3 regions of the Exiguobacterium sp. s130 genome follow, and region 2 is predicted to be linked to each of the others. Evidence: riboswitches for the same ligand, from Rfam matches in the RefSeq annotation. Region 2 holds a riboswitch; each other region holds the start of a gene.
The links. Region 2 has a riboswitch for S-adenosylmethionine ahead of HZS85_RS00410 (methionine ABC transporter ATP-binding protein). Riboswitches for the same ligand answer to the same signal wherever they lie in the genome.
Positions count from the first base shown of each region.

Region 1 (3,278 bases), 180 kb from region 2:
ATCGCTGCGACACTGAGGCTGACGGATGCTGCTGTTGGACCAATCGTATTATCAAGCAAAAATTTCGTTAATGGAATGAGGGCAACAAGCAAGATGATGAACGGCAAGGACCGGACGATGTTGACGACGAAGTCAAGAACACGGCGGACGGCAAGGTTTTGAAAAAATAATCCGCGGTCGGTGACGAACAAGAGAATCCCGAGCGGAATCCCGACGACCAATGCGAAGGCAAGTGAAATTCCGACCATCCACGCCGTCTCACCGAGCGCCTTCAAGAGCTCAGGTAACATTGTTTGAATACGATCAAGCCACATCCTGAATCACCTCGAGTGTATGAAGTTCCGTCGCGAGCCAGTCGAGGGCAGGTGCGATTTGATCGGAGGATCCCGTCAAGCTGACGATTAGGACACCAAAAGCGACGTCTTGGATGTAATCGACTTTTCCGTGCAGGATGCTGACCGAGATATCGTATCGACGGATGGCTTCCGACAACGTACTTTCACCGGTCTTCTCGCCCGTGAACTGTAGGCGGATGATCTTTCCCGGTGTCGCTTGCAAGATGCGTTCCGGTAGCTCGATCTGGAGTGCCGTGTCGACGTAATGTTGTGTCACCGGATGTTTGGCTTGACTGAACAAATCGTATGTAGAGGCAACTTCGACGACTTCCCCTTGAGACATGACCGCGACACGATGGCAAATCTGTTTGACGACATCGATCTCATGCGTGATGAGGACGATCGTCAATCCGAGTCGTTCATTCAAATCTTTCAACAAATCTAAAATCTGCAGCGTCGTGACCGGATCAAGGGCAGAGGTCGCTTCGTCACATAACAAGACGGTTGGATCATTCGCGAGTGCCCGGGCAATCCCGACGCGCTGTTTCTGTCCGCCGCTCAACTGACTCGGGAAGTTCGTCTCGAATCCTTCGAGTCCGACGAGCGAGACGAGTTCACGGATCCGTTCCGGAAAATCTGCTCGTTTGACGCCGGCAGCCTTCAGTGCAAAAGCAATGTTATCTGCGACATTACGCGACTGGATCAATTGGAAATGCTGAAAGATCATTCCTGTCCGCAAGCGAAGTTGACGCAAATCTGCTTTTGACATCCCGCCGAGCGAGACACCGTCGACCTTTACCGTTCCTTGTGTCGGATGCTCGAGACCGTTGATCAGACGAAGCAACGTACTCTTACCGGCACCGGATTCACCGATGATCCCAAAAATTTCTCCTTTTTGAATCGTCAAATCGACATCTCGTAATGCAAAAATCGGGGTCCGGTCTCGGACGAACCGTTTCGTAATCTGTTTGAATTCAATCATCTGCTCATCTCCTCATACAAAAAAGTCGCTTTTTCCTAGTAGCAGAGCAACCAGAAAAAGCGACGAAAGTGTAAGATTTCGTAACTTATCTCTCAGAATGAATCCATTCTGTAGGATGTGGCACCGTTCCTGATAGGTGGTTGCCGGACGTCGTTGGGCCTAATCCCTCGGTCGCTCTCGATAAGTAGTTATGCTGTTGGGATTTACTTTAACGGAAATGATTCCCATCTGTCAAATGTTTTTTCAGAATTATTCTGCAACAGGTGTCCGGAACAGGTTGAGCGTTCCAATTCGGTCGACGGCCTCCTCTAGCCGTTCGACGTCAGCAATTAAGCTGATCCGTACGTAGCCTTCGCCGTATTCGCCGAAGAATGATCCAGGGGTAACGGCGACGTGTGCTTCGTCAAGCAGATGATCCGTGAAGCTTTGGGACGTGTATCCTTCAGGCACCGGAAGCCAGACGAAGAAGGAACCGCCCGGTCGTGGTCCGCTCCAACCGATTGCATCGAGTTTAGCGAACAAGGCATTACGTCGTGTTTCGTATAAGCTACTTAACTCACGGACACATGTTTGGTCACTCGTCAGGGCAACGGTCGCTGCATGTTGGATCGGTGTGAAGGCACTGACGTAGAGATGTTCCTGATACGTCTCGATGCTTGAGATGACGGACGGATTTCCGATCGCGAAAGCGATTCGGAAGCCAGACATGTTGAAGCGTTTCGAGAGTGAGAACAACTCGATTCCGACCTCCTTCGCCCCTTCCGTCTGCAAGAAGCTTCGTGTGGGACCATCAAAGCTGATGCCGCCGTAGGCTAAATCATGGACGACACAAATATCATGGGCATCCGCGAAGGCAACGGTCTGTTCGAAGGCTTCTGCTGTCGCTGTCGCACCTGTCGGATTACTCGGGTAATTGAGGAACAACATCCGGGCGCGCTCGACATCTGTCGTATCAAGTAAATTGTAATCCGGCAGGAAGTTATTTTTCTCAAGCAATGGAAGTGTAATCGGGTAAGCACCAGCAAGTGCTGCTCCAGACAGGTAATCCGGGTACCCCGGATCCGGGACGATGACACCTTCTCCAGGATTGACGATCGTTTGTGGTAAGGCGACGATTCCGGCTTTACTACCGAGAAGAATTGCGACCTCGGTTGCCGGATCAATCGTGACGCCGAATTCGTTCGCATAAAAGCTCGCGACGGCTTGCTTTAGAAAATCATGTCCACGAAATGGTGGATATTGAAGGTTTGTTGGCTCATCGATCGCCTGTTTCAAGGCGTCGAGAATATGTACGGGCGTCGTTTGATCGGGTGTTCCTTGACCAAGGGTAATGACATCATGTCCGGCAGCTTTCACAGCACCGATCCGGTTCGCAAGTTCAGCGAAAACGGGAGCAGGAAGCCGATCGATGGCGATGGATGGAGCGAAATGTTTCATGGATATGTGCCTCCTTCGTAGTATTGTCGTCAAGGATAACGAATATTCAGTCAAAAGAAAAGAACTTTTTTGAAATTCAAAAAAATCGTCCAATAAACAGGTACAGATATGTGGAGCGGGAATAGAGAGTAGGGAGAGGAGTGAGGAGATGAAGCGAGCTAGCTGGAAAGAAGCAGTCGTCTATCAAGTCTATTGGCGCAGTTTTAAGGATTCGAATGGGGACGGCATCGGTGATTTGCGAGGTGTCATCGACAAGCTAGATTACATCGCATCGCTTGGTGTCGATATCGTCTGGTTAAATCCATGTTACCGTTCTCCAGACATCGATAATGGCTATGATATTGCCGATTATTACACGATCATGGACAAGGCGGGGACGATGGGCGATCTACAAGAGTTGATCACAGCGGCTCACGCACGCGGCTTAAAGATAATTCTTGATTTGGTCGTCAATCATACGAGTGACCAGCATGACTGGTTCCGTCAGTCGCGGGACCGAATCCACGACAAGGATGATTGGTACA
Region 1 covers NZ_JACSNI010000001.1:247,209-250,486, forward strand. The annotation lists gene HZS85_RS01230 (methionine ABC transporter permease) at 1-314, opposite strand, end outside; gene HZS85_RS01235 (methionine ABC transporter ATP-binding protein) at 304-1,317, opposite strand; SAM riboswitch class I at 1,400-1,504, opposite strand; gene HZS85_RS01240 (aminotransferase class I/II-fold pyridoxal phosphate-dependent enzyme) at 1,567-2,754, opposite strand; gene HZS85_RS01245 (alpha-glucosidase) at 2,903-3,278, shown strand, end outside.
Region 1: it holds a riboswitch for S-adenosylmethionine, as region 2 does, so the genes downstream of both, HZS85_RS01235 (methionine ABC transporter ATP-binding protein) here and HZS85_RS00410 (methionine ABC transporter ATP-binding protein) in region 2, are expected to answer to the same signal.

Region 2 (3,278 bases):
AAACGCGTCATTTGTGCAGGACTCGATCAGGATTTCCGGGCAGAGCCATTTGGTAAGATGCCGGAATTACTGGCGCGCGCAGAATTTGTGACGAAACTTCAGGCGATCTGTCTCTCATGTGGCGATCCGGCTTCCCGGACACAACGTTTGATTGATGGAAAACCAGCGAACTATGATGATCCGATCATTTTAGTCGGCGCTTCAGAATCGTATGAGCCACGGTGCCGCCACTGCCATGAAGTGCCAGGAAAGCCGAAGCCGCTCCAAACGATGCAACACCAAAAAGGATAAACAAAAAAGACGAACCGATGATGGTCGTCCTTTGATGTAACAGCTGTTCGCTTCTAAGTGAAGACGAATAGCTGTTTTTTTTTATCCCGTTTCCTGTGAGAAACGACTCGAGCGTTCGATGAAACGAATCGTCTCACGCACGATCAAATCCTGATCATGATCGAGGGTCGCGACGTGGTACGAGTTAAGGAGACAGTAGATTCGTTTATCATTCGTCCCGATGTGCTGGTGCAGATAATCCGAGCTCGACGGCGGAACGACGTGATCGGTCGCCGAGTAGAGAATCAATGTCGGCAGGAGAATGGATCCGAGGCGTCCTTTTGTCTCATCCATTAGACGGACGAGTTCGAACGCACAACGGCTCGGAACGAGGTCATAAATGATTTCGAAGGCTGCTCGCTTAATGTCCGGTGCCCCTTCCGGTAAATACTGTGGACCGTCCTCGAACGAAAGTGCTTCATAGGATGGAACGGAGAGTGCGGCATTGATCGTAATGATGCCGGCAAACGGAATGCCGTCAGCAGCGAGCGACAACGCAAGCGTCGCACCCATCGATTGACCGATGACGAAGACTTGATCGCATGTTTCTTGTAAACGTTCATAGCCGTCTTGCAGGCTTTGCTTCCAACATCGAGCAGTCGATTGTTCAAACTCGCGGACGTTCGTTCCATGTCCACGTAAGCGCGGGGCATAGACGGTAAAACCTTCGGCAGCAAATGCCTCACCGACGTCCCGGACACTCTGCGGAGTGGCGTTAAAACCATGACAGATTAGAATGCCGATCGGTCCACCTTGAAGATAAAATGCTTCAGCACCAGTCAATACAGGATAGTTCATCATTACTATTTTTCCTCCATTCATGAAAAAAACTCGTCGACGTCACTGCTTGGACGCCCACGAGTTTTTCACCGTATCATCCAAAGCCGCGCTTTGCTGGTCGGAGCACCTTACAGATTGCAGGTTGCCGTGAAGTCATAGAGCCAGGTCTCTCGTTCACTCTTGATAAATATCATATTGGAATTGTCGGATTAATCATTGAAACGATGGTAGCACGACCGAAAATGACTTGTCAAATCGTTCTTGACGAATCATGATCCGTTCAGTAAGCTAACTCATAACTTGTTCATCCATCGATATGCGCCAAATGGATTATTTTTGAAAAGTTGGTTGACTTTTAAAGGTTCGACCCGTAATGTAAAAATTAGTTTTACGACATAAGCAACAACACAACAACACACATACGAATTTCATACCGCAATACTTATCCAGAGAGGTGGAGGGACTGGCCCTACGAAACCTCGGCAACAGACTCATTATGAGCACTGTGCCAATTCCATCAGACAGATGTCTGAGAGATGAGTGGAGTGGATTCTGCCACTGTGCGGATCCAGGTCTCTTCTTGTTTCTCAAGAAGGGACCTTTTTTGTTGAATGAAGGGGGAAAACGGAATGATTGCATTTCATCAAGTCAAAAAAACGTACGTCACGAAAGATCAGACGATTGCAGCGCTCGACGGTGTCGACCTGACGATCGAAAAAGGTGAAATCTTTGGGGTCATCGGTTTTAGCGGTGCCGGAAAAAGTTCACTGCTCCGCTGCGTCAATCTGTTAGAACGACCGACGTCAGGAACGGTGACGGTCGATGGGGAAGATTTAACGCAACTGTCTCCGAAAAAGTTACGCCAAGCAAAACAACGGATCGGGATGATCTTTCAGCACTTCAATCTGTTGAATGCGAACACGGTCTTTACGAATGTCGCGAAACCACTCGTTCTCGCAGGCGTCAAGAAAGACGAAATTCGCCGCCGGGTGACGGAGTTACTCGAATTCGTCGATCTCGCGGACAAAGCAGATCATTATCCGGATCAATTATCGGGTGGGCAGAAACAGCGCGTTGGTATCGCCCGGGCACTCGCGACGCAACCTTCCGTCCTTTTATGTGACGAAGCGACGTCAGCACTTGATCCCCAAACGACACATCATATTCTTCAGTTATTAAAACGGATCAATGCCGAGTACGGGATCACGATTCTCTTGATCACCCACGAGATGGGCGTCATCCGGGAGATTTGCGACCGGGTCGCCGTCATTGAAGCTGGAAAGTTGATCGAGTCAGGAACGGTCTTTGATGTCTTTTCAAACCCGCAGACTGAGACAGCGAAAAATTTCGTTCGCTCCGTCATGCATGACGAGATTCCAGCGTCGATTCGTCAGTTGATCGAGTCCCGGAATGCGAATCCAATCTATAAGATTCACTTCCTTGGACATCACACCGGACAACCACTCTTATCGCAAGTCGCAAAACGCTTCGACGTCGATGTCAACATCCTGCACGGTAGCATCACGGAGTTGCAGGAGACGCCGTTCGGCACACTACTCGTCGAGTTGATCGGTGAGACGACAGAAGTGAAACGAGCGTTACACTACATCGATCAGGCGCAGGTAACCGTTGAGGAGGTGCTCGCTGATGCTAGTTAACTACAGTGATATCTGGACAGCATTCTTGCAGACGATGACGATGGTATCCGTTTCGCTCTTGTTCTCGACCTTGATCGGCTTACCACTCGGTATCCTGCTTGTCGTCACGCGAAAAGGAGCGTTACTTGAAAATGTTCCGTTGTTCACGTTCTTCAACAGTATCGTCAATATTTTCCGCTCGATTCCGTTCATCATCTTACTTGTTGCGATCATCCCGTTGACGCGCTTGATCGTTCAGACATCGATCGGAACAGAAGCCGCAATCGTTCCGCTCGTCTTTTACGCTGCACCGTACATGGCGCGGCTGATCGAGAGTTCCTTACTTGAAGTCGACAAAGGTGTCCTTGAGGCAGCAGAAGCGATGGGGGCGACGCCATTCCAAACGATTTTCCGCTTCCTTCTGCCGGAAGCACTCGGTTCACTAATCCTTAACTTAACGATTGCAACAGTCGGCTTGATCGGGGCGTCGGCGATGGCAGGTGCCATCGGTGGTGGTGGACTGGGTGACTT
Region 2 covers NZ_JACSNI010000001.1:70,833-74,110, forward strand. The annotation lists gene HZS85_RS00400 (thymidine kinase) at 1-291, shown strand, start outside; gene HZS85_RS00405 (alpha/beta hydrolase) at 373-1,131, opposite strand; SAM riboswitch class I at 1,199-1,300, opposite strand; SAM riboswitch class I at 1,550-1,653, shown strand; gene HZS85_RS00410 (methionine ABC transporter ATP-binding protein) at 1,740-2,768, shown strand; gene HZS85_RS00415 (methionine ABC transporter permease) at 2,758-3,278, shown strand, end outside.

Region 3 (3,278 bases), on a different contig from region 2:
ATGCAAGTGTCGCAAGTTATGTCTGTCAAGCGTTCCGAAGATTTCATTTACGCTTCACAGCATTTCCACCGCCTTGGCTTGCGATCAGCGTAGGCAGTCTCGTCTATCTCAACTTCTTCACCCACCATTGGATCTTCGATGCACGCTGGCTATTGATGGTCCTCGTCGTCCTTGTCTTCTATAAGTCATGGGTTCATTTTACGATCGAGCAGACGATCTACCGGATGCCGCTCGTCCTATCCTTTTTACTGATTGCCTTTTTCATTTGGATCGCGGAGAACATCGTGACGTTCTTTAAAGGCTGGGTCTATCCGCATCAGGAAGGAGGCTGGGCAGTCGTTGATCTTGGAAAATTGTCTTCTTGGTTCCTGCTTGTGATCATCACGGTTTTGATCGTCATCGTCGCGAAATACAAGCGTCAGGATCCGGCTGTGGAGATATATCAGCGTACATAGACGAAAAATATGACATTTCGTTTGCGATGAAGCGCTTCGATGTTCAACGTTCGTTCTAACATGTGGACGACAACTTGAGCGTGCTTGGCTCAACCAGCAACGAGACGGGAAATTATTGAAAAAAGAGTGAAACATTAGAAATTTTAAGCCGTAGAGTAAGGTGAGAACTTATTTTTCAAGGAGGACCTTACTCATGTCATCTCAATTAAAGAAAGCAGCGAAGGAGTCGCTCAGCGGTCGTTGGGGATTTGCAGTCCTAGCTTTTCTGCTGTTTAGTATTATTCAGGGTGTTCCTAATTTATTTGGATCGGATATCGATGAGCCGTCTAGTAGTATAGATCTCGTTGTATCATTGGTGTCGATTTTATTGATTCCAGTAGGAGTCGGTTGGACATGGATTGCCATGTCGATTGCTCGTGGCGAAGAAACGAAAGTGACGGATTTGTTTGAGCCATATGGTATGTTCCTGAAAGTGGTGGGGCTGGCCATTGTTCAGTTCATCTTTATCGCGCTCTGGACGTTACTCTTAATCATCCCTGGTATCATCAAGTCATTCTCTTACTTGTTGACGTTCTACATCCTTCGAGATGAACCATCGATCGGTATCCTAGAGGCCATCACGCGTTCACGCCAACTCATGGATGGTCACAAGATGGAAGCATTCTTACTCTTCCTATCATTCATTGGTTGGGCATTACTTGTAATCGTTACACTTGGTCTTGCTGTCTTATGGGTTGGACCATACTTCAGCGTCACGCTTGCCAAATTCTATGATCGTGTTCGTGGTGAACAAGCACCAGAGCCAACATCAGATTTCGTCGCACCATATTAATCCGGAATCCCGACACTACGTCGGGATTTTTCTTTGAAATAAATCCGATAGGAAAAGACGGTTTAATGGTTGCTTTAGTTCAATGAATTCTGTACGATGAATGCAACACATCTTATCTAGAGAAGTCGAGGGACTGGCCCGAAGACACTTCAGCAACCCCGCTATGGCGGAAGGTGCTACTTCCAGGAAGGAATACCTTCTGAAGATAAGAGCGGACAGGACAAGATACCGTCGCTCTTTTCGAACTTCGAAAAGAGCGTTTTTTTATGATAAGGGGGACGATGGAGTGGAGTATGGTTTTTGGTTACCGATTTTTGGGGGATGGTTACGTAACGTCGAGGATGAACAGATGCCAGCAACATTCGATTATGCGAAACAAGTCGCACAAACAGCTGAACGCATCGGCTTCTCGACGACGTTGATTGCGGAATTGAACTTGAACGATATCAAAGGCATCAAGGAACCGAGTCTTGAGGCATGGACAACGGCAGCGGCGATTGCTGCAACAACAGAACGCCTTGAGATCATGACAGCGGTTCGTCCCGGGTTCCATAATCCAGCGACGACGGCGAAGATGGCGGCAAACATCGATCAGTTGAGTGGAGGGCGATTTACGCTCAATGTCGTCTCAGCCTGGTGGGCAGAAGAAGCAAAACAATACAACGGTATTTTTACTGCACATGCTGAGCGCTATGCCCGGACGGAAGAGTTCGTCACGGTCATGAAAGGACTATGGGCAGATGCGTCACCGTACAGCTTCTTCGGTCATCACTACACGATCGAACAGGCAGAACTCCATCCGAAACCCGTCCAGCGTCCGGGGATTAAGCTCTACGCTGGTGGAGAGAGTGAAGCCGGAAAACGGACGATCGTCGAACATTGTGATGCCTACGTCATGCATGGAGGCACTGTTGAAGAAGTAGCTCATAAAATCAATGATATGAAAATACGCCGGGAAGCGACGGGACACGCACCGCTTGAGAGCTTCGGTCTTGCTGCCTACATCATTTGTCGGGATACGGAAGAAGAAGCGCTTCTTGAGTGGCAACGCATCACGGACGTTAAGGAAGACAGCGCCGGTTATGCCGGTTATCAAGATTTCATCAGTAAATCGCAACTCGAACAACAGGTCGAACGAAATGATTATTCCGTCTCGAACCGTGGTCTGCGACCGAACTTGATCGGAACACCAGAACAGATTGCCGAACGGATTCTAGCGTTCGAAGCCGTTGGTGTCACGTTGCTCTTGTTACAATTCTCACCACAACTTGAAGAAATGGAACGCTTTGCCCGTGACGTAATGCCACTGGTCGAAGCGAAACGAAAGGTAGGTCAACAATCATGACAAAAATTCATATTCTCCACGAAAACCAAGAATGGACGGATCATCTCATCAAACGTCTCGAAGAACTCAAGTTGCCGTACGAGCAGTGGCACTTAAATGAAGGAATCGTACCGTTAGATGAACTGCCGCCAGAAGGTGTCTTTTACAGTCGTATGAGTGCGTCTTCGCATACGCGGGGGCATCGTTACGCGCCGGAGTTGACGGAAGGGGTCCTCGCTTGGTTAGAAGAGCATGACCGGACCGTCTTTAACGGAACGCGTGCGCTTCGTCTTGAAGTCAGCAAAGTCAATCAATACACGGCGTTGCGGAAGGCTGGGATTCGTGTACCGAAGACGACGGCTGCCGTCGGACGCGATCAAATCGTACAAGCAGCAAAAGAGATCGGTGTTTCGTCATTCATCACGAAACACAACCGTGCCGGGAAAGGTCTCGGCGTCCAGTTATTCCATTCGATTGAAGCACTTGAAGCTTATCTCGACGGTCCGACATTCGACGAACCAGTCGATGGCATCACGTTGATTCAAGAGTATATTCAAGCACCAGAACCGTACATCACACGTTGTGAGTTCGTAGGTGGAAAGTTCGTCTATGCGGTTCGAGTCGATACATCAGAAGGTTTTGAGCTTTGCCCAGCGGATGCATGCGT
Region 3 covers NZ_JACSNI010000006.1:91,638-94,915, forward strand. The annotation lists gene HZS85_RS14095 (DUF817 domain-containing protein) at 1-455, shown strand, start outside; gene HZS85_RS14100 (DUF975 family protein) at 649-1,287, shown strand; SAM riboswitch class I at 1,397-1,499, shown strand; gene HZS85_RS14105 (LLM class flavin-dependent oxidoreductase) at 1,574-2,632, shown strand; gene HZS85_RS14110 (ATP-grasp domain-containing protein) at 2,629-3,278, shown strand, end outside.
Region 3: it holds a riboswitch for S-adenosylmethionine, as region 2 does, so the genes downstream of both, HZS85_RS14105 (LLM class flavin-dependent oxidoreductase) here and HZS85_RS00410 (methionine ABC transporter ATP-binding protein) in region 2, are expected to answer to the same signal.